DNA from 4 places in the Streptomyces sp. bgisy100 genome. Region 1 is predicted to be linked to each of the others. Evidence: riboswitches for the same ligand, from Rfam matches in the RefSeq annotation. Region 1 holds a riboswitch; each other region holds the start of a gene.
The links. Region 1 has a riboswitch for cyclic di-AMP ahead of AC3EQ1_RS28880 (M23 family metallopeptidase). Riboswitches for the same ligand answer to the same signal wherever they lie in the genome.
Positions count from the first base shown of each region.

Region 1 (7,148 bases):
GCGGGCGCTGTCCACCGTGGTGCCCGGCCGGTACTTGCCGGTGAGGAAGCCGGCGGCGAGCGCGAAGTAGGGCACGGCGCCCAGGCCGTGCCGGGCGGCGACCTCGGCGAGCGGGCCTTCGTAGGTGTGGCGGGAGACCAGGTTGTAGTGCGGCTGGAGGGCCACGTACCGCGCCAGGCCCTCCCGTTCGGAGCAGAGCAGCGCCTCCTCCAGCCGCTCCGGGGTGATATTGGACGCGGCGATCTGCCGGACCTTGCCCTCCCGGACGAGCGCGTCCAGGGCGGTGAGGAACTCCTCGACGGGGAGGCCGGGGTCGTCGTAGTGCGTGTAGTAGAGGTCGACGTAGTCGGTGCGGAGGCGGCGCAGCGACTGCTCGGCCGCTTCCTTGACGGTCTTCGCGGAGAGCCCCTTGTAGTCGGGGTGCGCCCCCACCTTCGTCGCGATCACGACGTCCGCGCGGTTGCCGCGGGCCGCCATCCAGTTGCCGAGGACCGTCTCGGACTCGCCGCCGACGTGGCCCGGCACCCAGGCGGAATAGGCGTCGGCGGTGTCCACGAAGTTGCCGCCGGCCGCGGTGTACGCGTCGAGAACGGCGAAGGACTCCGCCTCGTCCGCGGTCCAGCCGAAGACATTGCCGCCGAGGCAGAGCGGGGAGACGGTCAGGTCGCCGAGGGACTTGCGCTGGTCAGCCATATCAGGCGTCAACTGGGGGGCGGCGGGGGCTATTCCGTCGGCAGCTGCGGTACGGCGGAGGCTGCTGCCGTACCGCGGGCGGTTGCGCCGGGGCGCCGCGGACAGGCCGACAGCCCTGGTGTCGGGGGGACGTCACCAGGGCTGTCGGAGGCTGCGGCGGCGGGCGCCGGTGGCGGGAGCGGCCGTCAGATGGAGAGGCCGCGGTCCCGCAGCCAGGAGGCCGGGTCGATCGGGGAGCCGCCGTCGGGACGGACCTCGAGGTGGAGGTGGGGACCGGTGACGTTGCCGGTGGCGCCGACGCGGCCGATGGTCTCGCCCGTGGTCACCTTGCCGGAGGTCTTCGTCATCGAGGAGAGGTGGCAGTACCAGACCTCGGTGCCGTCGTCGAGGGTGAGCACGATCCGGTAGCCGTACGCCCCGGCCCAGCCGGCCTGGGTGATGGTGCCGCCGTGGACCGCCTTGGCGGGGGTGCCGGTGGGGGCCGCGAAGTCCTGGCCGGTGTGGTCGTTGGACCAGAGGTCGCCGGCCTGGCCGAAGCTGGAGGTGAGGGTGTAGGAGGAGACCGGGACGGTGAACTGCTTGGCGAGCTTCGCCAGCCGCTCGGCCTCGGCCTTCTCACGGGCCTCCCGGGCCGCCTCCTCCGCCGCCTTCTTCTTCGCGGCGGCGGCCTCGGCCTTCTTCCGCTCGGCCTGCTCGGCGGCCCTCTCCGCGGCGGCCTTCTCGGCGGCCTTCTCCGCGGCCTCGCGCTCGGCCTTCTCGGCGGCGCTCTGCTGCTGCTCGGCCTGGCGCATGATGCGGGCGCGCAGCGCCTCGCCCGCGCCGGTGCCGTCGGCGGCCTCGTCGGCGGTGAGCCCGGCGTCACTCAGCGGGGCGGCGGAGGCGACGGCGACCGGGGCCTGCTCCGCGTCGTCCGCGACCAGGGAGCCGATGCCGGGCAGGGACGCGGCGTCGGGAAGCTTCTCCGAGACGGAGGAGAGGTCCGGCATGGAGATGGAGACCGGCGGCTTCTCCTGCGCGCTGGCCATGCCACCCGCGCCGACCGCGGCGAAGACGCCCACGCCGAGGACGGCGCCGCTACGGGCCATGCCGCCACCGCGCTGCTTGACGACGCGGTGCCGGCCGCGCACCGGGGCGACGGATTCCTCGGTCGGATTCCACTCACCCGCCGCGGCCGGGGGTTCCTCACCGAATCCGGGATCGAAACTCTGGGGTGTGTACGGGGATTCGGGGGCAGGCCTGTTGGACGCCACGCGGGCGCACTCCTTTCCTTCCTTCTCGCCTACCGGGTTAGCTGACGGGTTCGGAGCAGGAAGGTCTCCTACGGACCCCTCTGGGAGAGACGCCCGATTCACCCCAAGGTGTTGGTTCCCCGGTTCCCTGGGTGCAGGTGGTGCAGGTGGAGCTGGTGTGTCCGGTGGTGCAGGCCCTGCGGGGTGGTGCTGTGTGTGCGGGATTCGGCGATGGCGCACGGTGCCGTCTCTTGTGACGGCTGGGACGACCGCGCTGCGTTATCGAACGTTAATAGGGCCGGGGCCGGATTCCAAGCGGTTCTCGTTGATCGTTAACAGATTGGAGTAGGATCAATCCGGACATGTGCCGCCCAATAGGGGCGAGTTGAGCGGGCCCGCGAAACACGTTCCGGCTGATCGTGCGTCACTTGTTATGCGAAGTGATGCATTCCGGTCACGGACCGTAGGGTGCCGGGGCGGCGGCCCTGCCCTCGTCCGGACCACGGGTCAGCCCCACGGTCCTCCGGCGCTCCGGCTGCCGCCGCCCCGGCCGGCTGACCGCCAGCAGCGCCATGTCGTCCGCCGGCTCGCCCCCGGTGTGCCGGGCCACGTCCTCGACGAGCGCGTCGAGGAGGGCGTCGGGCCCGGGGAACAGCCGGCCGTCGAGCCGCTTCGCCGGGTCGTAGAAGACCCCCTTCTCGTCCCGGGCCTCGGTCACCCCGTCGGTGAACAGCAGCAGGGTCGAACCGCGCGGGAAGTCGAAGGTGTCGACCTGCTCCGGCCAGGCCCCCAGATCCCCCATCCCGAGCGGCAGCGAGGCCACCCCCGGCTCGACCCCGCACACCGAGCCGTCGGCGGAGAGCAGCAGCGGCGCCGGGTGGCCGCGGTTGAGGACGCGCAGCGTGCCCTCGGGCGGCGCCCCGTCGGTGGCGGAGGGGCGCGCGGCGCCCACCTCCGCCAGCACCGCGGTGGTGAAGCCCTCGAACCGGTCCAGGTCCTCGCCCCGCGCCTCGCGGGCCAGCGCCCGCTCCAGCCGGGCGGCGACCTCCACCAGATCCGGTTCCTCCTCGGCCGCCTCCCGGAAGGCACCGATGACCACGGCGACCGCCGCGACGGCCCCCAGCCCCTTCCCCCGGACGTCGCCCACGATCAGGCGGACCCCGTGCGGGGTCTGCTGGACGGCGTAGAGGTCCCCGCCGATCCGGGCGTCGGCCAGCGCCGCCTCGTACCGGGCGGCGACCTGGAAGCCGCCGATGCGTTCGTCGGGCGTCGGCAGGACGGCGAGCTGGACCGCCTCGGCGATGCTGCGGGCCGACGCCAGCTGCCGGTCCCCGCGCCGCACCACCCGGTTGATGAACAGCGCGAGCAGGGCGACGGTCAGCACGGTGACCAGCTCCGTCACCGACTCGATGTCGCCCGCGTCGCCGTTGTAGAGGTGCAGGGCGACGACCGCTCCCCCGGCGGCGATCCCCGCGGCAGCCGTGGCCCGCAGCGAGAAGAACGGCGCGGCCACCAGCGGCGCGGCCGAGAAGAAGGGGGAGCCGGTGAACCGGGCCGGCGTCGAGAGGTCGAAGGTCAGCCCGCCGATGATCAGCAGCGCGGGCATCCAGCGGGCGACGCGGGACCGGCCGGCGGAGCGGTTCTCGTCGTCGCGTTCGCCCGGAGCCCGGTCCGTGCCGCGGAGCCTGCGGCCCGTGCGGCCAGATCCCCCGACTCGCATCCCCACCTCGTGTCTCCTACCGTCCATGGCGCGGGAGCGGTACGGCACCGCCCCCTCAGGCTCTCCGGTGACCGGCCGGACGGCGAATCGGCGTACGCCACGTGATGGACACCGGCCCACCCCATTCCCTGCCGCTATATCCGATATGCCTGAATAGCCCATTATTCCGCCTTTGGGGTTAGCGTCGTAAGTATGAAGAGCGCAGTACGCCGCGCGGCCTGCTGGCCGGTGCTGGCGCTGGTGGCCGCCGCTCTCGTGCTGGTGGCCGTGATGGCTCCCGGCGCCCGGGCCGCGGACGGACTGGACAGCGCCGCCGCGGCCCTGAAACAGGGCCCCGTCTACGTCGATCCCCGGGCCGCGTCCCAGCTGCCTCCCGCGGACGCCGACGCCCTGGCGGACAAGATCAAGAAGGCGGACAAGCCGGTCTTCGTCGCCGTGCTCCCCGCCACCTCCGAGTTCCCCCCGTCGACGCTGCTCCAGGACCTGCGGACCAAGACCGGCATCACCGGTGTCTACGCGGTCGCGCTGGGCGACCGGTTCGACGCCGGCGCCGACTCCTCCGTGATGTCGCGCAACACGGTCGACAACCTCACCGGCGCCGCGGCCCGCTCCGGCGACGGCAACGTCAAGGCCACGGTCACCGGCTTCGTCGACCAGGCCGTCGAGCAGGCGAACGGTCACGCCCCCGACTCGTGGAGCGGTGGCTCGAACACCGACACGGGCACCTCGACCGGCTACAACAAGGTCGGCGGCGCGGGCCTGGCGGTCACTTTCGGCATCCTCCTCGCGGTCGCCGGCGCCACCGTGTTCCTGGTGTCCCGCCGCGGGAAGAAGCGCCGGACCGAGCGGGAGCGGGCGCAGCTGGCCACGCTCCGTCCGGTGGTCGACGAGGACATCACCGCGTTCGGCGAGGAGCTCGAACGGATCGACTTCGCCCCCTCCGCCCCGGCGACGGACGACGCGATGCGCGAGGACTACGCCCGCGCCCTGGACTGCTACGACCGGGCGAAGCGCGCCATGGACGGCGCCCGGCGGCCGGACGACGTCCGGGGCGTGACCCAGGCGCTGGACGACGGGCGGTTCGCGCTGACCACGCTGGAGGCCCGACGGGACGGGAACCCGCTCCCGGACCGCCGTCCGCCGTGCTTCTTCGATCCGCGCCACGGCCCCTCGGTCCAGGACGTGCAGTGGGCGCCCGAGGGCGCGGGCGAGCGGAGCGTGCCGGTGTGCGCCGCGGACGCCGCCCGCATCGCGGACGGCGAGGAGCCGATGGGCCGCACGGTGGACACCCCCTCCGGCCGGCGGCCGTACTGGGAGGCCGGGCCGCTCTACAGCCCGTGGGCCTACGGCTACTTCGGCGGCGGCATCCTCCCCGGGCTGCTGGCGGGCACGCTGCTGGGCAGCATGCTCAACGCGCCGTACGCGTACGGGGCGGACGGCCTCGGTGACGGCTGGAGCGGCGGCGACTACTCCGGAGGCGACTTCAACTCGGGCGACTTCGGCGGCGGCTTCGGCGGGGACGGCGGAGGCTTCGGCGGCTTCGGGGGCGGCGATTTCGGTGGGGGAGGGTTCTGAGCGCGTCGCGTGAGGTCCGGGGCCGCCGACGCGCGACCCACCCCGGCCCCTCGGCAGCTCAATCCGTCGGAAGCGGTGCGCCGCAGGCCTCGCAGCGCACCACGCCGGCCCGCTCGTTCATCCGCCCGCACTCGGTGCAGACCCGGTGCAGCAGACAGGCGGCTTCCCCGCCCTCTTCCCGGACGGCCGGCCGCGGCCGCTCCGGCTGCTCCGGACCGGGCCCGGTCGCCGCCCGCGCCTCGTCGTCCATGGCTGCCATGGGGCCATGAAACGGCACCCGGGCACGCCCCGGCAACGGCCGCGGGGCGCCCCGGTGGACACGGTCCGTACGCGAACACGGTCCGTACGCGCAGGCCGGTCGGCCCACCGGGCCCGCAGCCGGTCAGCCGCCCACCGGAACCGCCGACGTCAGCCGGACGGGAAGGCTCCGGTGGCCGTTGGAGATGAACGACTCCACCGGCTCCAGGGCGTCCGCCGGGACGGCCAACGCCAGATCCGGGAAGCGGGAGAAGAGGGCGGGCAGCGCGATCTCCGCCTCCAGCCGGGCCAGCGGCGCCCCCAGGCAGTGGTGCGCGCCGTACCCGAAGGCGAGGTGCTCCTTGTCCGCCCGGGTGGCGTCGAAGCGGTCCGCGTCCGGTCCGTGCGAGACGGGGTTGCGCCCCGCCGCGGCGTAGGCGGCGAGGATCGCGTCCCCCTTGCGGAGGGTCACCCCGCCGGCGTCGATGTCCTCCACGGCGTACCGCAGCGGCAGGCTCGCCACCGGGGCCTCGACGCGCATCGTCTCCTCGATCACATCGCTCCAGCTCGCCCCGCCCGCGCGGACCAGTGCAAGCTGGTCGGGACGGGTGAGCAACGCGTTGATCGCGTTGTCGAGCAGGTTGACGGTGGTCTCGTGCCCGGCGCTGATCATCAGCAGCAGGGTGTCGACGAGCTCGGCCTCGGTCAGCCGCGAGCCGTCCTCCTCCCGCGCCGCGATCAGCACGCTGGTCAGGTCGTCGCCGGGCTCCTTCCGCTTGACCGCCACGAGCCCGGCGAGGACGGTGCGCACGCTCTGGAAGGTCGCCGCCGCCTCCTCCGCCGTCGCCGCGGTGTTGAAGATGCTGTCCACCAGGCGGCGGAGCTCCGCACGCATCACCGGATCGGAGAGGCCGAAGAGCTCGGAGATCACCTGGATCGGGATCGGATAGCAGTACGCCTCGCGCAGGTCGACGGTGTCTCCCGGGCGGGTGGCGGCGAGCCCGTCGAGCAGCTCGGCGGTCATCGCCTCGATCCTGGGCCGCAGGGCGGCGGTGCGGCGCGCGGTGAAGGCGGCGGAGACCAGCTTCCGGAGCCGCCGGTGCTCGGCCCCGTAGGCGGTGAACATGTTCGTCACCGCGACCCAGGTGAACAGCGGCCACTCGGGGGTGATCTCCCCGTTGATCCACAGCGGCCAGTGCCGGCGCGGATCCTTCGAGACCCGCGGGTCGGTCAGCAGCTCCTTGAGAACACTGTGCTCACTCACCGCCCACGCCCGGATCCCGCCGGGGAGCTCCACCGGGGCCACCGGGCCCTGTTCCCGGATCCTGGCCGCCTCGCCGTGGATGTCACGGCCGGAGGGATCTATGACGACGGGGCACGACTGGTGCTGCATCCGGTCTCCAGGGGGTGTCGCCGGCCGGCTCCCCGAGTCCGGGTCCCGTACGGAGGCGGAACGGCGCGGAGCGGTACGGGCTGAGGGGGCGGGCTCGGGCAAGGGCGGTACGAACGGGGGTCGGGCACCGTGGGCGCGAACCCATGGAATCCCCAACTGCCTTACCCAGAACACCAGTTCTCTATCCGGAGCACGCTCCGCCGGATCGGTTCCACGGGAGAGGGAGGGCACCGTCCGCAGCGCTCACAGGCTATTGGCGGCACCTACGTGTTCAGGACCACACGGGGCGGCCCGTCTCCCA
Region 1 covers NZ_JBYITE010000066.1:3,118-10,265, forward strand. Annotated here, with positions in the region: gene AC3EQ1_RS28875 (aldo/keto reductase) at 1-693, opposite strand, end outside; gene AC3EQ1_RS28880 (M23 family metallopeptidase) at 879-1,943, opposite strand; cyclic di-AMP (ydaO/yuaA leader) riboswitch at 1,955-2,096, opposite strand; gene AC3EQ1_RS28885 (PP2C family protein-serine/threonine phosphatase) at 2,377-3,642, opposite strand; gene AC3EQ1_RS28890 (hypothetical protein) at 3,835-5,217, shown strand; gene AC3EQ1_RS28895 (hypothetical protein) at 5,276-5,476, opposite strand; gene AC3EQ1_RS28900 (cytochrome P450 family protein) at 5,600-6,847, opposite strand; gene AC3EQ1_RS28905 (DUF5919 domain-containing protein) at 7,119-7,148, opposite strand, start outside.

Region 2 (7,148 bases), on a different contig from region 1:
GGCGTCGCGTACACCGCGCAGCCGACGACCTACGACACCGGGATGTACGACAGCGGGCAGTACGACGCCTCGCTGTGGACCGGTGCGGATCACGGCATGGCGCAGGGCATCCCCGCCCCGTCGGCACCCCATCCGCTGGAGACGACCTACGGGACCGGCGACTGGAGCCCCGCGGGGTGGGCCGACCCGGCGGGCACCGGCTCGTACGACACCGGTCAGTACCCGACCGGTTCGTACGCCATGGACCAGCACAGCCCCATGGACCAGCACAGCCCCGTGGACCAGCACACCTCGGGCCAGTACCACTCGGGCCAGTACCACTCCGGCGAGCACAACTCCGGCCAGTGGAACACCGGTCAGTGGACCGGGGCCGCCGGAGCGGAGAGCTGGGACGGCGCCGACGCGACACAGCTGTGGGACGCCGAGCAGACCCAGGCATGGAACGCCGCCGACGCCGCACAGGCGTGGGAGAGCGGGCAGCCCCAGCCGTGGGACGCGACGGCGCCGACGGCCGACGGGACCCCCGCGGGCGCGGAGGCGTACGACGCCTACGGCCGGCCCGCCGGGACGGACACCGAGGACGGCGCGGCCTTCGAAGCCACCGCGACGTTCGAAGCCGTGGATCCTGCCGCGTTCGAGGCGGTGGACCCCGCGGAGTTCGCCGCCATGGAGACCGCGGTCTTCGAGGCCGTGGAGGAGCCGCACCGCGCGGAGCCCGCCCCGGGCCACGACGCGGCCGCCGCCCACGGCATGGCGGCAGGCACCGCGGCCGACGGCCGTGCGGAGTACGAGGACGAGCCCGCGGCGACCCTCCTGCCCGGCCCGCGCCGGAGCGGCGGCGGTTCCGCGCGCACCCGCCGCCGGATGCCCGCCCGACGGTCCGCCCTGCTCACCGTCGCCGTTCCGTCCGTCGCCGTGATGGGCGTGGCCGGGATCGCCGCGGCTTCCGTCAGCAACACCACCCCGGACGAGTCCAAGACCACCCAGGCCGCGCCCGATCCGGCGGCCGTCAAACCGTCCGCGGCCAACAACAAGATGGACACCCAGCTGGCGACGCTCAGCGCCGACGCCGACGACTTCGCCGACCGCGCCAGCCGCACCCAGGAGCGCATCGACCTCAAGCAGCGCCAGCTCGAGGAGAAGAAGCGCAAGGAGGCGGAGGCCGCGCGCCGGGAGGCGCTGCGTCCGAAGTTCGCGATCCCGGTCGAACAGCACGGGCTCAGCGCGACGTTCGGGCAGGCGGGCGTCAACTGGATGTCGCTGCACTCCGGCATCGACTTCCCGGTCAGCTACGGCACGCCCGTGATGGCGGCGACCGACGGCACCGTCCGCACGCAGTACAACCTCGCCTACGGCAACATGGCCATAGTCACCGCCCCCGACGGCACGGAGACCTGGTACTGCCACCTGAGCAGCACCAAGATCCGTTCCGGCTCGGTCAAGGCGGGGGACGTCATCGCCTTCTCCGGCAATTCCGGCAACTCCACCGGTCCGCACCTGCACTTCGAGGTGCACCCGGGTGGCGACGACGCCATCGACCCGCTGCCCTGGCTGCGCGGCAAGGGCCTCGACCCGAACTAGAGCAACCCGAACCGGAGCAGCCCGAACCGGAGCGGTCGTCGATCGCGAACCGGAGCGATCCTCGGCCGATGGCCGGCCCCCTGATCCGTCGGGATGCCGCCCGGCCTCCGCCGCTCCACCCCGGGAGCCGGTCCGAGCCTCACCCCTCCCGGGTCAGGCCCCCGGCCCCGGCCCCCGCTCCCGCCCCCGTCAGAGCTTCTGCACCGGCGCGTACCGCAGCAGCAGGACCTTGGGCTTCTCGTCGCCGAAGTCGATCGTCGCCTTGGCGTCGTGCCCGCTGCCCGCGACCGACATGACGGTGCCCAGCCCGAACTGGTCGTGCGTGACCCGGTCCCCGACGGCGAGGGAGATCACCGGCCGGTCGGTGGTGCGGCGGGTGGCGAAGCCGCTCGGGCCCGCCTTGGTCCGCGACGACGAGAGCGAGGAGCCCGCGGCCATGGCACCCGCCGACGCCGACGGCATCGCGGGGCCGGTGCGCCGCCACTCCAGGTACTGGGCCGGGATCTCCTCCAGGAACCGCGACGGCGGGTTGTAGGAGGGCTGGCCCCAGGCGCTGCGCATGGTGGAACGGGTCAGGAAGAGCCGCTCCCGGGCCCGGGTGATGCCCACGTACGCGAGCCGCCGCTCCTCCTCCAGCTCCTTGGTCTGGCCGAGCGAGCGCATGTGCGGGAAGACGCCGTCCTCCAGGCCGGTCAGGAAGACGACCGGGAACTCCAGGCCCTTGGCGGTGTGCAGGGTCATCAGCGTGACGACGCCGGACCCCTCCTCGTCCTCGTCGGGGATCTGGTCGGAGTCCGCCACCAGCGCGACCCGCTCCAGGAACTCGGGGAGGGTGCCCGGGTCCTCCTCGGTGCGCTCCTGCTCGAACTCCAGTGCCACGGCGGCGAGTTCCTGGAGGTTCTCGATCCGGGTCTCGTCCTGCGGGTCGGTCGACGCCTGGAGCTCCGCCAGGTAGCCGGTGCGTTCCAGGACCGCTTCGAGCACGGTGGCCGGGCCGGCGCCCGACTCGGCGATGGTGCGCAGCTCTTCCAGCAGGGTGTTGAACCGCTTCACCGCGTTCGCGGAGCGGGCCGCCATGCCGTACGCCTCGTCGACCCGGCGCAGCGCCTGGGCGAAGGAGACCTTCTCCCGGGCGGCCAGCGCCTCGATCATCGCCTCGGCCCGGTCGCCGATGCCACGCTTGGGCACGTTGAGGATCCGGCGCAGCGGCACGGTGTCCTCGGGGTTGGCGAGCACCCGCAGGTACGCGAGGACGTCGCGGACCTCCTTGCGCTCGTAGAAGCGGACGCCGCCGACGACCTTGTAGGGCAGCCCGACCCGGATGAAGATCTCCTCGAAGACACGGGACTGGGCGTTGGTCCGGTAGAAGACGGCGACGTCGCCGGCGCGGGCGTCGCCCGCGTCCGTCAGCCGGTCGATCTCGTCGGCGACGAACTGCGCCTCGTCGTGTTCGGTGTCGGCGACGTAGCCGGTGATCGTCGCGCCCGCGCCGGCCTCGGTCCAGAGGTTCTTGGGGCGGCGGTTCTCGTTCCGCTCGATGACGGCGTTGGCGGCGCTGAGGATGGTCTGCGAGGAGCGGTAGTTCTGCTCCAGCAGGATCGTGGTGGCGTCCGGGTAGTCCTCCTCGAACTGGAGGATGTTGCGGATCGTGGCGCCGCGGAAGGCGTAGATCGACTGGTCGGCGTCGCCCACCACGCACAGCTCGGCCACGTCCTGGCCCGGCACGGTCTCCCCGGTGCCGACCAGCTCGCGCACCAGCGTGTACTGGGCGTGGTTGGTGTCCTGGTACTCGTCGACGAGGACGTGCCGGAAGCGCCGCCGGTAGTGCTCGGCGACGTCCGGGAACGCCTGGAGCAGGTGGACCGTGGTCATGATGATGTCGTCGAAGTCGAGGGCGTTGGCCTCGCGCAGCCTCGACTGGTACATCGCGTAGGCCTCGGCGAGCGTCTTCTCGAAAGCGTCCGCGGCCTGCCCGGCGAAGGTCTCCTCGTCGATGAGCTCGTTCTTGAGGTTGGAGATCTTCGCGCTGAACGACTTGGGCGGATACCGCTTGGGGTCCAGGTCGAGATCCCGGCAGACCAGCGACATCAGGCGCTTGGAGTCCGCGGCGTCGTAGATCGAGAAGCTGGAGGTGAAGCCGAGCTTCTTGCTCTCCCGGCGCAGGATGCGGACGCAGGCGCTGTGGAAGGTGGACACCCACATGGCGTTCGCCCGGGGGCCGACGAGCTCCTCGACGCGCTCCTTCATCTCCCCGGCGGCCTTGTTGGTGAAGGTGATCGCGAGGATCTGGCCGGGGTGGACGTGGCGCGCGCCCAGGAGGTGGGCGATGCGGTGGGTCAGCACCCGGGTCTTGCCCGAGCCGGCGCCGGCGACGATGAGCAGCGGCGATCCGGTGTGGACGACGGCGGCGCGCTGCTGCTCGTTCAGCCCCTCGAGCAGCGCGGCCGGGTCGATGGCAGGCCTCGGCGCGCCGTCGCGGTAGTACGCGTCCCGCTGGACGGGGTGGTCGAAGCGCCCCTCGAAGAGGTCGTGGGGGACCTCCTCCCGCGGGTGCGCGGACTCCTCGGGCGGCGGCGGGGGCTCCTCGCCCGAGTGCTCGAGGTCCGCCAGGAAGCTGTCGTCAAAGAGGCTGCTCATCGCCCACCGAGTCTAGGCGGCCGGACCGACAGCCCACACCGGTTCCCGCGTCCGTGCGGCCTCGACCGTCCCGTTCCGGCCGCCGCCGGTCCGCCGGCGGGCAAGGAGCAGGCCGTGGGGCCCGGCCGGCAGCAGGCCGGGGGTCGGCATGATCCAGCTCACACCTCAGGTCACGAAAAGGTTTCGGGCATATCGAACACCAGCCTTCACAGCACCCCCACACATTGGCTACCGTGCTCGCTCAGGCGGCTCGCACCACCCGCCGACGACCGCGTCGGCACGGGCGGCCTCCGCCGAGTCCGGCCCTGCCTCAGGCACCCGGAGCCGGGGACCCACAAAGCAACAATGGGGTGAATCGGCCCTCCGCACGCGGATCGAACGCCGTGCACGGGCCGTAGGGCAGCCTTCCGATCCGCCCGAACCCGACAGCTAACCCGGTAGGCGGTCCACGGAAGGAGACGCGCGCCTTGGCGTCGCACCGCAAACCGCGGACCAGTATTCTCGCCTCCCCCGGCTCCAGCCGCGCGGCCGTCGGCCTCACCACCGCGGCGATGGCGTCCGCGACGCTGCTGTCGCAGAGCGCCCAGGCCGCGCCGGACGAGCCGCGGCAGAGCATCGAAGAGGTCCAGAAGAAGGTCGACGACCTGTACCGCCAGGCCGAGTCGTCCACCCAGGAGTACAACCAGGCCAAGGAGCGCACCGACGCCCAGCGGTCGCGCACCGACCGGCTGGTCGACGACGTCGCGAAGCGGACGGAGCGGCTGAACGAGTCCCGCCGCAAGCTCGGCGGCCTCGCCGCGGCCCAGTACCGCGAGGGCGGGATGGCCCCGACCGCCACCCTGATGCTCTCGGAGCAGCCGCAGGACTACTTCGACCAGAACCACCTGATGGACCGGATGACCCAGCGCCAGCAGCGCGCCGTCTCGGACTTCCAGGAGGAGCAGGAGAAGGCGTCCGAGCAGCGGGGCAGGGCCACCCGGAGCCTGGAGTCCCTCACCGATTCGCAGGACCGGCTGCGGGCCAGCAAGCGGACCGTGCAGCGCAAGCTCGCCGAGGCGCGCGATCTGCTGTCGGACCTGACCGCCGAGGAGAAGGCCCGGCTGGCGGCGATCGAGCGCCGGAAGCAGGCCGAGGCCCAGCGCAAGGCGGAGGAGCTGGCCCGGGAGCAGGCCGAGAAGCAGCGCCGGGAGGAGGCCCAGCAGGACGACGCCACGGGCGGTTCCACCGGCACCGGCCAGGACTCGGACTCCGGCACCGCCTCGGCCAAGGCCGCCCAGGCGCTGGCCTTCGCGAAGGCGCAGATAGGCAAGCCGTACGTGTGGGGCGCCAGCGGCCCGAACTCCTTCGACTGCTCGGGGCTCACCCAGGCCGCGTGGAAGAGCGCCGGGGTCTCCCTGCCGCGTACCACCTGGGACCAGGTGAAGGTCGGCACCCGGGTCGCCACCGAGGACCTCAAGCCGGGTGACCTGGTGTTCTTCTACGACGACATCAGCCATGTCGGGATCTACGCGGGCAACGGCCAGATGGTCCACGCCCCGAAGCCGGGCGCCAACGTCCGCACCGAGGCGATCACCTACATGCCGATCTACGGCAGCGTCCGCCCCTCGTAACCGGCCGACGACGCGGAGTGCGCCCCACCGGACCGCCGGTGGGGCGCACTGCGTTCGGGGGCGGGTGGCCTGTGAAGGGGCGCCTCGGGGTCGGGTGTCGCTTCCGACCGGCCGGGGCCGCCCCCTTTCCCGGACTCCGGGGGCACGTCCCGGGCCGGGACTCCGGGGGTACGTCCAGAGCCGGGACTCCGGGGGCACGTCCAGAGCCGGGACTGCGGGGCTACGTCCCGGGCCGGGACTGCGGGGCTACGTCCAGAGCACCGCGATGAACACATTGGCGACCGTCAGCAGGCCGACCGCGGCGAAGGCGCCCTTCTCGACCTTCTCCTCGTCCCGCTTCACGTAGACCAGGGCGAGGATGACGACCAGCAGGGCGAGCTTCACGCCGAGCTTGACGGTGTTCGGGGTCTGGTCGTCGGCCTGGTTCAGGCCGACCAGCGCGACGCCGGTGACGAGCATGGTCAGCGCGCCGTGCAGCATCGCGGGGACGAACCGCGCCGTGCCCTGGCCCATCGCCTTCATCTGGGTGAGGAATCCGCCGAGCAGCGAGGCGATGCCGATGATGTGCAGGCCGACGAAGACATTGATCAATATGTCCATGCGGCGGAGCGTAACCGGGCCCATAGCACCCTCTCGCAGCCGGGTCCGGCTCAATCGCCATTTCGATCATGCGCGCGCCGGGAAACGCCAGAGCGGCGAGAAATCACCCGGGGCTTCCGTTCAGACCCGCGCGTAAAGGACCCAGTCCCGCTCATCCTCGTACTTGCTCCCGCCCGGCGGGCTTAGCGTCCTCCTCCAGACGGCCGAACCCCCCGCGGCTGTCGGACCGTTGGAAGGATGTGATGGCGGCCGTGGCCTCGCACCGGAAGCCCAGGCGGCGATCGCTGACCGGTACCACCGCCCGTACGGCGGTGACCCTCGCCCTCGCCTCCGCCGCCGGCGGAGGCGCCCTGGAGGGCACCGCGCTGGCCGACCCCGGACCCGGCACCGCCCGGGTGAAGGCCGAGGTCGACCGGCTCCACCAGGAGGCCGAGGAGGCCACCGAGAAGTACAACGGCGCACGGGAGAAGGCCGTGAAGGCGCAGCAGGCCCTGGACGGACTCCGGGACGAGGCGGCCCGCCGGACGCAGCGGCTGAACGCCTCCCGCAACGCACTGGGTTCGCTGGCCACCGCCCAGTACCGTTCGGGCGGCATCGCCCCGGCGCTCCAGCTCGCGCTCTCCTCCGCGCCGGACCAGTACCTGGAGCGCGCCTCGCTGATGGACCGGGCGGGCAGCCGGCAGGCGACCGCCGTCGCCGGGATCCGCCACCAGCTCCGCG
Region 2 covers NZ_JBYITE010000019.1:41,538-48,685, forward strand. Annotated here, with positions in the region: gene AC3EQ1_RS15435 (M23 family metallopeptidase) at 1-1,581, shown strand, start outside; gene pcrA (DNA helicase PcrA) at 1,771-4,218, opposite strand; cyclic di-AMP (ydaO/yuaA leader) riboswitch at 4,500-4,677, shown strand; gene AC3EQ1_RS15445 (C40 family peptidase) at 4,686-5,828, shown strand; gene AC3EQ1_RS15450 (hypothetical protein) at 6,075-6,428, opposite strand; gene AC3EQ1_RS15455 (C40 family peptidase) at 6,671-7,148, shown strand, end outside.
Region 2: linked by a shared signal. The riboswitch ahead of AC3EQ1_RS15445 (C40 family peptidase) and the one ahead of AC3EQ1_RS28880 (M23 family metallopeptidase) in region 1 are both predicted to bind cyclic di-AMP.

Region 3 (7,148 bases), on a different contig from region 1:
GGTGGATCGCGGCGGGGTCGTAGGAGCTCAGGCCCAGGGCGACGGCGGCGACCGTGGTCACCGAGCCCGCCAGTCCGACGAGGGTGCGGGCCTCGTGCAGCGGGACCGTCTCCTCGACCAGGTCCAGGGCGGCGGCGATGTCGGCCTTGATCGCGGTGACCTGGCCGAGCGTCGGCGGGTCGACGACCTTGCCGTCCCGGACGAGGTGCCGCTCGGTCATCCGCACACAGCCGATGTCGACCGAGCGGGCCGCGCGGACCGTGCCGTCCCCCACCACGAACTCGGTCGAGCCGCCACCGATGTCCACGACCAGGTACGGCTCCTCGAAGGGCGACGTCCCGTCGCCCGCGCCGCCGAGCTCCTTGGTGGCACCGGTGAAGGAGAACTCCGCCTCCTGGTCGCCGGTGATCACCTCCGGCTCCACTCCGAGGATGCCGACCACACCCCGCACGAACTCCTCGCGGTTCTCCGCGTCGCGGGAGGCGGAGGTGGCGACGAAGCGGAGCCGGGCCGGGGCCTCCACACCGAGGTCGCGTATCACCTCGGCGTACTCGCGGCAGGCGGCGAAGGTCCGCTCCAGCGCCTCGGGCGCCAGCCGTCCCGTCCGGTCCACGTCCTGCCCCAGCCGGACGATCGTCATCCGGCGGTCCAGCTCGGTCAGGCTCCCGGTGGCCGGGTCGGCGTCCGCGACGAGGAGGCGGATGGAGTTCGTACCGCAGTCGATCGCGGCGACCCGGGTCACTGCGCCTCCTCCGCGGCCTCGGCCGGGCCGTCGGCGGGGCCGCAGCCCGCGCACGGGCCCTTCCGCCACCACTCGGGCAGCATCGCGATGGCCTCGTCGCCGAGCGGGTTCACCCCGGGACCGGCCGCCAGGGAGTGGCCGACCAGCACGTGCAGGCACTTCACCCGGTCCGGCATGCCGCCCGCGCTGGGGAAGCCCTGGAGCACCTCGATCGCGTCCCGGCGCCGGATGTAGTCCTCGTGCGCGGCCCGGTAGGCGGCCGCCAGCTCGGGGTCCTCGGCCAGCCGGGCCGTCATCTCCTTCATGACGCCGTCCGCCTCCAGCGTGCCGATGGCGGAGGCGGCGCGCGGGCAGGTCAGGTAGTACAGCGTCGGGAACGGGGTGCCGTCCTCCAGGCGCGGCGCGGTCTCCACCACGTCGGGCAGCCCGCACGGGCAGCGGTGGGCGATCGCCCGCAGCCCGCGCGGAACGCGGCCGAGCTGCTCACCGATCGCCGTGATGTCGGCGTCGGTCGGCGGGGTGGGGTCGGTCGGGGGAGGGGGCGTGTCCATGCCTGCGCAGATCTCTTCGTCGGTTCGGTCGGTTGATCGGGACCGGTGTCCCGCGTCGCCTATCGGGTTCGGTGCCCCGCGTCGGCGCGGTCGACGCCGTCCCAGAGCTCGCTGTACCAGGGGCGGGCGGCCGCCTCCTCGTCACGGCTGCGGACGGTGTCGGGGCCGCCCTCGCGGACCACGGTGTAGCCGGTCTCGCCGGGGCGCACATAGTGCAGGTGCTCGCGGGCCTGCCGCTCGACGTACGCCGGGTCCTGCCAGCGGGCCTTCTCGTCGCGCAGCCGCTCGACCTCGGCCCGCGCCCGCTCGGCACGGCGCTGCTGTTCGGCGATCCGGGAACGCTGCGAGACGAACTGCCGCATCGGGTAGGCGAGCGCGACGACGAGGGAGCAGACCACCAGGGCCAGCAGTGCCGCCCGGCCGGTGAGCCGGCTGCGGCGCGGCGGTCCGGCGCGCCGGCCGGCCCGGTAGACCCGGGCGGCGGCCTGCTCGCCGAGAGCCTTGAGTCTGGTCGCGGTGGAGAACCGCTCCCGGTCTCCGGCCACGTCGCCTCCCCTGTCGCTCCCCGTACCGGCTCTCCGTGTCCAGTACGAACGTCCCCGGCCACGGTACGGGACCGGGGACGGGGACGTCCGGATGCCGGGCGGGGCCGTGTGCGGCGGCCCCGTCGTGGCCTTACTGGAAGCGGAACCGCGGGAAGGCGGAGCGGCCCGCGTACACCGCGGCGTCGTCGAGGATCTCCTCGATGCGCAGCAGCTGGTTGTACTTGGCGACGCGCTCGGAGCGGGCCGGGGCGCCGGTCTTGATCTGGCCGCAGTTGGTGGCGACGGCCAGGTCGGCGATGGTGACGTCCTCGGTCTCACCGGAGCGGTGGGACATCATGCACTTGTAGCCGTTGCGCTGGGCCAGCTCGACGGCGTCCAGGGTCTCGGTCAGCGAGCCGATCTGGTTGACCTTGACCAGCAGGGCGTTGGCCGTGTTGCTCTCGATGCCGCGGGAGAGGCGCTCCGGGTTGGTGACGAACAGGTCGTCACCCACCAGCTGGACCTTGTCACCGAGCTGCTCGGTGATGGTCTTCCAGCCCTCCCAGTCCTCCTCGTTCAGCGGGTCCTCGATGGAGACCAGCGGGTACGCGGCGACCAGCTCGGCGTAGTAGGAGGTCATCTCGGCGGCGGAGAGCGACTTGCCCTCGAACGCGTACGCGCCGTCCTTGTAGAACTCGGTGGCGGCGACGTCGAGCGCGAGCGCGATGTCCTGGCCGGGGGTGTAGCCGGCCTTCTCGATGGCCTCGACGATCAGGTCGAGGGCCTCACGGTTGGAGTCCAGGTTCGGGGCGAAGCCGCCCTCGTCGCCGAGGCCGGTGGACAGGCCCCGCTCCTTCAGCACGGACTTCAGCGTGTGGTAGACCTCGGCGCCCCAGCGCAGGGCCTCGGAGAAGGACTCCGCGCCGATCGGGGCGATCATGAACTCCTGGATGTCCACATTGGAGTCGGCGTGCGAGCCGCCGTTGAGGATGTTCATCATCGGGACCGGCAGCAGGTGGGCGTTGGGGCCACCGAGGTACCGGAAGAGCGGCAGGTCGGACGCCTCGGAGGCGGCGTGCGCGACGGCCAGCGAGACGCCGAGGATGGCGTTGGCGCCGAGCGAGGACTTGTCCGGGGTGGCGTCCAGGTCGAACATCGCCTGGTCGATCAGCCGCTGCTCGGTGGCGTCGTAGCCGACGAGCTCCGGGCCGATCTGCTCGATCACGGCGAGGACGGCCTTCTCGACACCCTTGCCGCCGTAGCGGCTCTTGTCACCGTCGCGGAGCTCGAGGGCCTCGAACGCTCCGGTGGAGGCACCGGAGGGGACGGCGGCACGACCGGTGCTGCCGTCGTCGAGGCCGACCTCGACCTCGACCGTGGGGTTGCCTCGCGAGTCGAGGATTTCCCGGGCTACGACGACGTCGATGGACGGCACGAGCATCTCCTTCATGGGTGTGACGCAGATTCGCAGTGTCTGGGTGGCGCTGCGCCACGAGCCTAACCGGACCGGCCGCATCGGTCGGCCTCTGCCCGCCCGGCGAGACGAAAAGGCGCCCATAGACCCGCAAAAGCACGCCCCGGCCGGGCGCGTCCGGGGGCAGGGCGCTCGGCCGGGGCGGCACGCCCGCTGCCCCGGCCGGGCCGGGGCAGCGGGAGGCGGGTCAGCTCAGGTGGAGCCGCTGGCCCGGGTAGATCACATCGGCGTCGTCCACGATGTCCTTGTTCAGGTCGTAGACCTTCTTCCAGCCGCCCTTGACGTCCTCGGCCTTCGCGATGGTGCCGAGGGTGTCGCCGGACTTGACCTTGTACTCGCCGTCGCCCTTCTTGACGGGCTTGGGCGCGGCCTGCTTCTGCGGGGCCGCCGCCGGGCGGTCGCTGCGGTCGGCGTGCTCCGGGGCACCGCGGTCCTCCGTGGCGTCGCCGGAGGAGGAGCCGGTGTCGACACCGGCGGCCGGGCCGCCCGCGGTGAGGCCGCCGGCCCCGGCGCAGGACCAGGCGCCCGGACCCTGCTGGGCGAGCAGCTTCTCGGCAGCGGCGATCTGCTGCTCCTTGGTGGCCTGGTCGGCGCGCGGGGCGTACTGGGTGCCGCCCGCGGCGGCCCAGCTGGACTGGGAGAACTGCAGGCCACCGTAGTAACCGTTGCCGGTGTTGATGGACCAGTTGCCACCGGACTCGCACTGGGCGACCTTCTCCCAGGTGTCCACGGAGGCTGCGGAGGCCGAGGTGGCGCCGATCAGCGGGGCGGCCACGGCGGTGCCCGCCAGACCGGCGAGCGCGGCCATACGGACGGCCTTGGACGGACGGCGATGCTTGTTCTTGCCGGAAAGCAGCATGGAACGGTCTCCTCACCGACGCCTGCGAGGTGAGCTGTCGGGTTCGGGCTGTGAGTGCCCGGCCCGGTGCCTGCGCACCGGGCTTCACCCCTAGCCGGTCGGCCCGTTCATCCTTCAACGGACGTGTCCGGCACTTACCTTGGGTCCCCCGCTCCTGCCTACGGCGCTTTCGCGACGATTCCCTCCGGCCGCCGGCAGGATTCGGCGTGACGGTCGGAGGCGCCCGCGGTGGCGAGCGGACACGACGGTAAGCACACCCGCCCCGCAGGTTCAAAGTGCGACATCCCGCCCATCAAACCCCTCCCTGCCCGCCCGTCACTCACATCACCGCAGGTGAGGGCGGGTACAGGGCCATCCGACCGTCCAGACAGGTGCGTTGGGCCGATGAGATGCTTCTCTCACGCACCCACAACGGGCGGAAAGGGCTCGAACTACCCTTCGGAATCGCTCAGATCGAGGTCCTGGCCTGGGCGAATCACGTCCGCGTCGGAGCCGACGACGTCCTCGTTCGACGCGTACAGCGCGCTCCAACCACCGGGAAGGGCGTACTCCTGAGCGATATCCGACAAACTGTCACCCGGTTGGACGGTGTACCGGCCGTCCGCGGACGTGTCGGCCCGGTCCTCACCACGCGAGGCGTGCCGTCCGCTGTCGCGCTCCTCGTCCCCGGACTCCTGCTCGTCGGCGGGGGCGCCACGGTGCCGGCCGGTGCCGTCGCCGCCCTTGTCCGAGCCGTCCTCGTCCGAGCCACCCTTCCCGCCGGACGCTCCGTCACTTTCGTCGGACCGGTGGGCGTCGGCCTTGTCGTCGCCGCTCTTGCCGTCGTCCGCGTCGCCGTTCTTCGCGTCGTCGCTCTTCGCGTCGCCGTTCTTGTCGTCCTCGCGCTTCCCGCCGTCGCCCTTGTCGTCATCGGCGTCGTCGCTCTGCGCGCGGTCCGCGTCGTCGTCGGCTCTGCCGGACGACGACGCGCCGTCGGAGTACTCCGGGTCGAGCGGCAGCAGGGACTCCAGCGGGCCCGGCGGCTCGGTGCTGCCGGGGTCGACGTCGGGGGCCTCGCCCCCTTCCTGGAGCCGCGCGTTGGTGGCACAACTGGGCCAGGCCTCCGGCCCGCGGTCGGTGAGGATCTTCTCGGCCACCGATATCTGCTGGGAGCGGCTGGCCAGGTCGGCGCGCGGCGCGTAGTCCCGGCCGCCGTACTCCTCCCACATCTCCTGGGTGAACTGCAGACCGCCGTAGAAGCCGTTGCCGGCGTTGGCACTCCACAGCCCGCCGCTCTCGCACTGGGCGACCCGGTCCCAGGTGTCGGCGTCCGCCGCCTGGGCGCCGGTGGCCCCGAGCAGCGGCATCGCGATGCCCGCTCCGGTCATGCCGACGGTGACGAAGATGGCGGGTGCCTGGCGGGGGCGGCGGTGTCGACCGTTCCCGGAACGCATGCGGTTGCCTTTCGAGCGAGTGACAGAGGGCCGTGGGGGGACCGCTTGAAAGTAACGGCGGCCCACGGCAGTCACAAGACGATGTAGCCGAGATCACGTATTGGTCACGTAGTTGACAAACCTTCACTTCCCGTAGGGCTGAACTCCACCGGAAGGGTCCGCAGTCCCCGCATGATGAGCCCGCCACGCCATCGCAATTCATCCGTTTCCACCGCAAGTCGCATATCCGGCAGACGGCGCAGCAGGGTGGCCAGCGCGGTCTGTGCCTCCAGCCGGGCGAGCGGTGCGCCCAGGCAGTAGTGGATGCCGTGGCCGTAGCCGAGGTGCTGGTTGTCGCGGCGGGCGAGGTCGAGGGTGCCGGGCGCGTCGAAGCGCTCCGGGTCGCGGTCGGCCGCGGCCAGTACCACCAGCACCGGCTCCCCGGCGGCGATCCGCTGCCCGCCGAGGGTCAGCGGCTCGGTGGCGAACCGCCAGGTCGCGAGCTCGACCGGGCCGTCGTAGCGCAGCAGCTCCTCGACACCGGTGGCGAGCAGCTCCGTTTCGCCGGCCGCCAGGGAGCGCTGCAGCCGCTCCCGTTGAACGGGATGGCGCAGCAGCGCGTACATACCGTTGCCGATGAGATTCACCGTGGTCTCGAAACCGGCGAACAGCAGGATGAACGCCATCGCGGCCGCCTCGCCCTCGGTCAGGTGCTCACCGTGGTCGCTGGCGCGGATCAGGCCGGAGATGAGGTCGTCGCCCGGTTCCGCCCGCTTGCGGTGGATCAGTTCGGCCAGGTACGACCGCATCTTCTTGACCGAGCGGGCCACTCCCCCGCGCGGTCCGCCGCCGTGCCGGATCATCATCCCGGCCCAGTCCCGGAAGTCGTCCTGGTCCTCGGCCGGTACGCCCAGCAGGTCGCAGATGGCGTAGATGGGGAGGGGAAAGGCGAATTCGTGGATGAGGTCCGCGGAGCCCTTCCCGGCGAAGCCGTCGATGAGCCCGTCGGTCAGCTCCTGCACCCGGGGCGCGAACTCCGCCACCCGGCGCGGGGTGAAGGCCTTGGACACCAGGCGGCGCAGCCGGGTGTGGTCCGGCGGGTCGATATTGAGCAGATGGGTCATCAGATCGGCGCTGCGCTCGCCGGGAATGCCGACCTTGCCCTTGGCGTGGGCGGACTCGCTGTGGTGGACGGGGTTCTTGGAGAGCCGGGCGTCCGCGAGGGCCTGCCGGGCGTCGGTGTACCGGGTCACCAGCCAGGCCTCGACGCCGCTGGGCAGCGCGGTCCGGTGCACGGGGCTGTGCTCGCGCAGCCAGGCGTACGCCGGATACGGGTCGGCGGCGAACTCCCAGCCGAAGAGCTGGGGCGGGGAGTCCGTGATCGAGGCGTCCTGGGCCCGGGTGGCGGGGGTCTCGGGCGCCGGGGCGGTGACGTCCGGAGGCGAGACGTGCGGGGCGGTGGCCGCCGGTGGCCGGCGGTCCGCGGTGGAGGCATCCGGGGCGGTGGCGTCCGGGGTCTCGTGGGCCGGGGCGGTGACGTCCGGGGTCGGATCGGGGTTTTCCTGGGGCACGCTTCACCGTAACCG
Region 3 covers NZ_JBYITE010000049.1:18,154-25,301, reverse strand. Annotated here, with positions in the region: gene AC3EQ1_RS25870 (Ppx/GppA phosphatase family protein) at 1-742, opposite strand, end outside; gene AC3EQ1_RS25865 (DUF501 domain-containing protein) at 739-1,293, opposite strand; gene AC3EQ1_RS25860 (FtsB family cell division protein) at 1,353-1,838, opposite strand; gene eno (phosphopyruvate hydratase) at 1,969-3,258, opposite strand; gene AC3EQ1_RS25850 (transglycosylase family protein) at 3,479-4,150, opposite strand; cyclic di-AMP (ydaO/yuaA leader) riboswitch at 4,155-4,326, opposite strand; gene AC3EQ1_RS25845 (LysM peptidoglycan-binding domain-containing protein) at 4,582-5,583, opposite strand; gene AC3EQ1_RS25840 (cytochrome P450 family protein) at 5,688-6,944, opposite strand.
Region 3: linked by a shared signal. The riboswitch ahead of AC3EQ1_RS25850 (transglycosylase family protein) and the one ahead of AC3EQ1_RS28880 (M23 family metallopeptidase) in region 1 are both predicted to bind cyclic di-AMP.

Region 4 (7,148 bases), on a different contig from region 1:
GGAGGTCACCGCGTTCGACGGGGCGCTCGGCCAGCTCATCGAGGACATGTACGCCACGATGTACGCCGCCCGCGGCGTCGGGCTGGCCGCGAACCAGATCGGGCTGCCCCTGCGGGTGTTCGTGTACGACTGCCCCGACGACGAGGACCGCCGGCACCTCGGCCATGTGGTCAACCCGCGTCTGGTCGCCGCGGACGGCGTCACCGTACGCGGGCCCGAGGGCTGTCTCTCGCTGCCGGGCATCGAGGCGGGCACACCGCGGCCGGACCGTGTGGTGGTCGAGGGCACGGACCGCACCGGCGCCGCCGTGCGGGTGGAGGGCACCGGCTTCTTCGCCCGCTGCCTCCAGCACGAGATGGACCACCTGGACGGCGGGGTCTTCACGGACCGGCTGGCCGGGCTGCGGCGCCGCCGCGCCCTGCGTGCGGCCCGGCGCGCCCCCTGGGCGGACGGAGCGGCCACCTCCTGACCGGGAGTTCCGGTGGACGGACCGGAAGTTCCGGTGGACCGGCCGGGAGTTCGCTCCGGTGTCAGGAGAGGCGGGGTCAGAAGGCGGGGCCGCCGGGGCGGTCGCCCGCCTCGGCCAGCCGCCCCCAGAGCAGGTCGGCCAGATGCCGTACCAACGTGGCGCGGGAGACCGGGCGTTCGCGCAGCCACCAGTCCCCGGCCGCGTGCATCATGCCGACGATGCCGTGGCCCCAGACCCGGGCCGCCTCGTCGTTCTCCGGGCCGAGGTCGACGCGTTCGGCGATGACCTGGGCGAGTTCCTCCCCGAGCCGGCGCAGCAGGGGAGCGGAGTGCCGGCCGACGTCGAAGCCCTGGTCACCGGTCTGGGTGTCGTCGGCGGGGTGCATGAGGAACCGGTAGACCTGGGGCCGGGCCTCGATGGCCACCAGATAGGTGTCCAGCGTCGCCTCCACCCGCTGGCGGCGCTCGGCCGGGGCGTCCAGCGCGGCGCGGAGCCCGTCGAGCAGGGCGTCGGTGTGCCGTACGGCCAGCGCCCGGTACAGCCCGCCCTTGTCGCCGAAGTGCCGGTAGAGGATCGGCTTGGTGATGCCGGCCTCGGCGGCGATGGCGTTCATGGACGCACCCGGCCCGTCACGGAGCACCACCCGGTCGGCGGCCTCGAGCAGCTCCCTGCGCCGCTGGTCCGCGCTTCGCTGCTGGCTGTCCCGCTGACTGGTCTCCATCACGTGTACTCCCCGCCCGTGCGCTCGCTACCCGCGCAACGTAACACCTGCCTGCTCGGAAGGTCGGAGCGGGAGCAGGGAGTTGACAGGCTTTACTGGCCGGTAACACACTGACGTTACCGCAAGTAACCGGCAGGTGGAGGGGACGATGCCCGAGTTCTCGCTCGAGCTGAACGACGACCAGAAGGCCGTCCGTGACTGGGTCCATGGATTTGCGGCGGATGTTATCCGCCCGGCCGCGGCCGAGTGGGACGAACGGGAGGAGACGCCGTGGCCGGTGATCCAGGAGGCCGCCAAGATCGGCCTGTACTCGCTGGACTTCTACGCCCAGCAGTACTTCGACCCGACCGGCCTGGGCATCCCCATGGCGATGGAGGAGCTCTTCTGGGGTGACGCCGGGATCGCCCTGTCCATCGTCGGCACCGGCCTGGCGGCGGTCGGCGTGCTGGCCAACGGCACCGAGGAGCAGGTCGGCACCTGGATCCCCCAGATGTACGGCGAACCGGACGACGTGAAGGTCGCCGCCTTCTGCTCCTCCGAGCCGGACGCGGGCTCGGACGTCGCCTCCATGCGCACCCGAGCGGTGTACGACGCGGCCAAGGACGAGTGGGTGATCAACGGCATCAAGACCTGGGCCACCAACGGCGGCATAGCCAACGTCCATGTGGTCGTGGCGGTCGTCGACCCGGAGCTCGGCTCCAGGGGGCACGCCTCGTTCATCGTCCCGCCGGACACCCCCGGGCTCTCCCAGGGGCAGAAGTTCAAGAAGCACGGCATCCGCGCCTCGCACACGGCCGAGGTCGTCCTGGAGGACGTCCGGGTCCCCGGCCACTGCCTGCTCGGCGGCAAGGAGAAGCTGGACGAGCGGCTGGCCCGGGCCCGTGAGCGGGCCCGGGAGGCGGCGCCGGCCGGTGGCGGCGAGCGGCTGCGGAACGCGGCCATGGCCACCTTCGAGGCGTCCCGCCCCGCGGTCGGGGCCATGGCCGTGGGCACCGCCCGGGCCGCCTACGAGGAGGCCCTGGAGTACGCCCGGACCCGCACCCAGTTCGGCCGGCCGATCATCGACAACCAGGGCGTCGCCTTCCAGCTCGCCGACATGCGCACCCGGATCGACGCGGCCCGGCTGCTGGTGTGGCGGGCCTCCTGGATGGCGACCACGGGCAAGGCGTTCACCTCCGCCGAGGGGTCGATGTCCAAGCTGTTCGCCAGCGAGACCGCCAAGGAGGTCACCGCCCAGGCGATCCAGATCTTCGGGGGCAACGGCTTCACCCGGGAGTACCCCGTCGAGCGGATGCACCGGGACGCCGCCATTTACACGATCTTCGAGGGGACCAGCGAGATCCAGCGCCTGGTGATCGCCCGCACGCTCTCCGGACTTCCCATCCGCTGACGGTTCGCGGCGGGAGCCCGCTTGCGGGAGGCCACCGTGCCGGTACCGGTACCGGCACGTTGGCCTCGGTGGCGGGGGCCGGGCTCAGATTCGGGGCACGGAGTCCATGTACGGGTTGGCCGGCTGCGCGATGTGCTCCACGTCGTCCGCGTCGAGGGCCGCTCCGGCCGACGGCCTGCCCGGGGTGCCGGAGGGGTGCCAGGTGCCCGTCACGCTCACCCAGGAGTCGGCCGGCGGCTCGGGCATGCCGCGCATCTCGACCTTCACGGACCGGGAGTCCGCGGCGCAGCAGCTCAGGACGAGCCGGGTGAGGTACCAGACCTCGCCCTTGCCGGGGGTGACGAAGCCGGTCAGCCGGACCCGGCGGTCCGCCAGGCTGCGCGCCGTGTCCTGGCGGGCCCGGGCCTGGAAATCCGACAGGGCCAGCGGCACGGGGGAGGTGCGCGGCAGCGCGGGGAAGCGCTGCTGCTCCTCGGCGGCCGGGACGCGCTCCCGGGCGGCCGTGTACGAGCCGAGCGCGGGCGGGGTGAAGAACAGCAGGGTGAGGGCCGGGAGGAACAGCAGCCAGGCGACCCGCGGCCCGCGGCGGTGGTCGTGGCCGTGGTCAGTGGCGTCCGCGTCCCCCTCCTCGCCGGTCCCGGCGCCGTCGGTGCCCGGACCGGCGAACGGGAAGCCGTCCCGCGCCGCCCCCACCAGACCCAGCGCCACCAGCAGGACACCGGAGAGGACCAGCGGGACGCGCAGGCCCTCCTTCACGTAGCGCAGGTACATGTCGCTGAAGAGCGCGATGTGCAGGAGCCCGGCGCCCGACAGCAGGAGCAGCAGCACCTGGATGTTCCGCTTCACAGGAGCCACCAGCCGGTCAGCGCGCTGCATCCGACGGCGACGAGGGCCGTGGCCGAGGAGAACCGGACGGCGAAGGCCCGCCCGAAGGTGCCCGACTGCAGGGCGACGAGCTTGAGGTCGACCATCGGCCCCACCACCATGAAGGCCAGCCGGGCCGTCGGGGAGAAGCCGGTCAGCGACGCGGCGACGAAGGCGTCCGCCTCGGAGCAGACCGCGAGGACGATCGCCAGCCCGGCGAGGAAGAGGACGGAGAGCCAGGGCGATCCGGAGAAGGCGTCCAGCACCGAACCCGGTACCACGACGTTGAAGGTCGCCGCCGCCATCGCCCCGAGCACCAGGAATCCGCCCGCGTGCAGGAAGTCGTGCTGGAATCCTAGCCGGAACTCCTCCCACCGGCTGTTCCCGGCCGTGTGGCCGCCGCCCTGGGCCGGCAGGCGCAGCCATTCCGCGCGGCCGAGCCGGATCCACAGCCATCCCATGATCACCGAGGTGAGGAGCGAGGCGACGAGCCGGGCGGCCACCATGCCGGGATTCCCGGGGAAGGCCACGGCCGTGGCGGTGAGCACCACGGGATTCACGGCCGGGGCCGAGAGCAGGAACGTCAGGGCGGCGGCCGGGGCGACGCCGCGCCGGATCAGGCTTCCGGCCACCGGTACGGAGGCGCATTCGCACCCCGGCAGCACCACACCGGCGGCGCCGGCGACGGGGACGGCGAGCGCCGGCTTCCTCGGGAGCAGCCGGCTGAACGCGTCGGCGGGCACAAAGGCGTTGATGGCGCCGGACACGGCCGTGCCCAGCAGCAGGAACGGAAGGGCCTGGATCACGATGGCCACGCTGACCGTCCGCCAGGCCTGGACGCCCGGGTGGGCGAGCCGGCTCCCGCCGCCCAGGGCCAGCGCCGCCGCCACGGCAACCGCGACTGCGGCGACGGCGATCAGGGGAGTCGCGGAACGGTTGCGCCCCCGGAGCAGGGCGGTCGCGCCGGAGGCGCGCCGCACCGGCGGCGAGGTGTCGATCAGCTCTTCCGCTCTCTGCACACTGACTCCGCACGTCCGCGATCAAGGACCACACGATAACCGGGGGAGAGGCTGCCGCCGGGGTTGCCACTGCGGTGAGCGGGTCGGTGAATCATCCGTTTCGCCGGATATGCGCCGCTGGGGGAGTGGTTCGGGGTACGGATGATGGCCGGCGGGACGTATGCCGCGAACACTCATCAATACTGCCGACTGCCTGTAAAGCCGAATTGAGCCCCAAAAGCGGACATTTGGCTTCGTGGTGACCCATTTCACAAAGGTATTTCCGGGGTGTGATGTCGCACACGCGAAAAGCGTGAATCCGGGCAACTCGGTTACCGCCCGCCGAACGTGAGAGTCGTTCAGTAGTAATGCGAATAGCTCTCGGATCAAGATCCGGAGCTCAGTGTGACGCCGTCCCGAGTGGATCTACCGAAAGGCGATTCCGGGGAATACTCGCCACTTGTCGGAAAGAATTCGGTGCGCTTACTTTTACCGCTGCCTGCCCATGAAAGGGCGGGCCATACTCTGTCGGAGCGCCGAGTCCTGCCGCCGGTGGAGGGGAAACAACAAACGCACCACGGCAGGAGCGGGGGAACCAGGTAGGTGCCGGACCGCGCAACAGGCGAGGAACGGCTTGGGGTGAAGACGCGCCGCAGCGCACGACGCTGCTCAGGGCGTGGCCGGGCAACTCCAGCCCGAACCCGACAGCTCACCTCGCAGGCGTAGGAGAGGAATACCCCTATGTCTGCACGCGGACGTCACCGCCGGTACAGCCCCGGCCGTATTTCCCGAGCTTCTCTCATCGCCGCCGCCGGTAGTGCCGGAATCGCCCTTCCGCTCATCGGTGTCGGTTCGGCGCAGGCCGCCTCCGTCGACACCTGGGACAAGGTCGCGGAGTGCGAGAGCGGCGGCAACTGGAGCATCAACACCGGTAACGGCTTCTACGGCGGCCTGCAGTTCACCAACGACACCTGGCAGGCCTTCGGCGGCGGCGACTACGCCGCGCGCGCCGACCAGGCGACCAAGGACCAGCAGATCGCCATCGCCGAGAAGGTTCTCGACGGCCAGGGCCCCGGTGCCTGGCCGGTCTGCTCCGGCAAGGCCGGGCTGACCCAGGGCGGCGCCGCCCCGCAGATCAGCCCCGACGGCGGGAAGGCCGCCCCGGCCGAGTCCGCCCCGAAGCCCCAGGGCGAGCAGGGCAAGCCGGCCGAGCGCAAGGCCGGCACCGGGTCCGGGACCCGCTCGTACACCGTCGTCCGCGGCGACACCCTGTACAAGATCGCCACGACCCACGACGTCAAGGGCGGCTGGCACCGGGTCTACGAGAGCAACCGCGAGGTCGTCGGCGGCGACCCGGACCTGATCCTCCCGGGCCAGAAGCTCACCCTGGGCGGCAAGGAGCAGGGCGCCCCGAATCACGACGCCCCCAAGCGTGAGTCCGAGCGGCCGGCCCCCAAGCACGAGGCCCACCGGGCCGCCGAGCACAAGGCCGCGCCGAAGCCCGCCGCGAAGGCCGAGCCGAAGCAGCAGGCCGCCCCGGCCAAGGCCGCCGCGCAGAAGTCCGCCGACGGCTTCACCGCCCCGGTCGACGACCTCTCCGTGGGCACCCCGTACCACCAGTCCGGTTCCAGCTGGTCCAGCGGCTACCACACCGGCACCGACTTCCCCGTGCCCACCGGCACGAAGGTGAAGGCCATCGGTGCGGGCGAGGTCGTCTCCGCGGGCTGGGGCGGTTCCTACGGCAACCAGGTCGTCATCCGGCACGCCGACGGCAAGTACAGCCAGTACGCCCACCTGTCCTCGCTGTCCGTCTCGGCCGGCCAGTCGGTCACCGGCGGCCAGCAGATCGGCCTGTCCGGCTCGACCGGCAACTCCTCCGGCCCGCACCTCCACTTCGAGGTCCGCACCGGTCCGGACTACGGCTCGGACATCGACCCGGTCGCCTACCTGCGCGAGCACGGCGTCAGCATCTGAGCCCACGCGCCGGCCCGGCGCGTGGCACCGAGGCCCGGGGCGACCGACCGGCCTCACCGACGGACCGAGGCGCGGCCCGCCCGTGCCTCGCCGTCCCCCGCCCGGCCGAGCGGTCCGGGACCGCGACCGCGGATGTCCGAGGGCGGGGAACGGCCCCGCCGTGCGGCCGGATGGGTGATCCCGGAGGCCGATCCGCAACCGGAGGGAGAAACCGGCCGTCGGAACGGGAGACCATGATTTCCCCCTGACCGATGGGGAATTGAAGGAAGGCACCGACCATGGCCGATCCGACGGCAGTCACGATGGAGCTCCCCCCGCGGCCCGACGCCCCGGACCCGGCCCGGATCGGCGGCCATCTGACGCCGGCCGACGGGCTGCGGCTCATGCTGCACGCCGAACTCACCCGGGCCGCCGTCCCGCCGCACCCCGACGACCTGCGGGTCATCCACGATCTCGCGCAGCTCGACGAGGACGCCGTCGGAACCATCGTCCGCTGGCTCCGGCAGGCCGCCGGCAGCACCGTCACCCTGCCGCCCCGCACCGTGAGCCGCTCGGCGCGCACGGTCCCGGCCCCGGCGCAGCCCCCGGCGCCGGAGCCCGCCACCCGGGTGGACCCCCGGCTTCTCGCCTGGTGACGTACCGGGACGACCGTGTCCGGTGCGGTGCCTACCAGGGCGACCGGGCCGTCACCCCGCCGTCCACCACCAGGTCGTGGCCGGTGACCCAGTCCGC
Region 4 covers NZ_JBYITE010000015.1:90,043-97,190, forward strand. Annotated here, with positions in the region: gene def (peptide deformylase) at 1-469, shown strand, start outside; gene AC3EQ1_RS13415 (TetR/AcrR family transcriptional regulator) at 546-1,190, opposite strand; gene AC3EQ1_RS13420 (acyl-CoA dehydrogenase family protein) at 1,339-2,580, shown strand; gene AC3EQ1_RS13425 (TIGR03943 family putative permease subunit) at 2,665-3,426, opposite strand; gene AC3EQ1_RS13430 (permease) at 3,423-4,334, opposite strand; cyclic di-AMP (ydaO/yuaA leader) riboswitch at 5,037-5,178, shown strand; gene AC3EQ1_RS13435 (transglycosylase family protein) at 5,184-6,416, shown strand; gene AC3EQ1_RS13440 (hypothetical protein) at 6,695-7,051, shown strand; gene AC3EQ1_RS13445 (SDR family NAD(P)-dependent oxidoreductase) at 7,083-7,148, opposite strand, start outside.
Region 4: linked by a shared signal. The riboswitch ahead of AC3EQ1_RS13435 (transglycosylase family protein) and the one ahead of AC3EQ1_RS28880 (M23 family metallopeptidase) in region 1 are both predicted to bind cyclic di-AMP.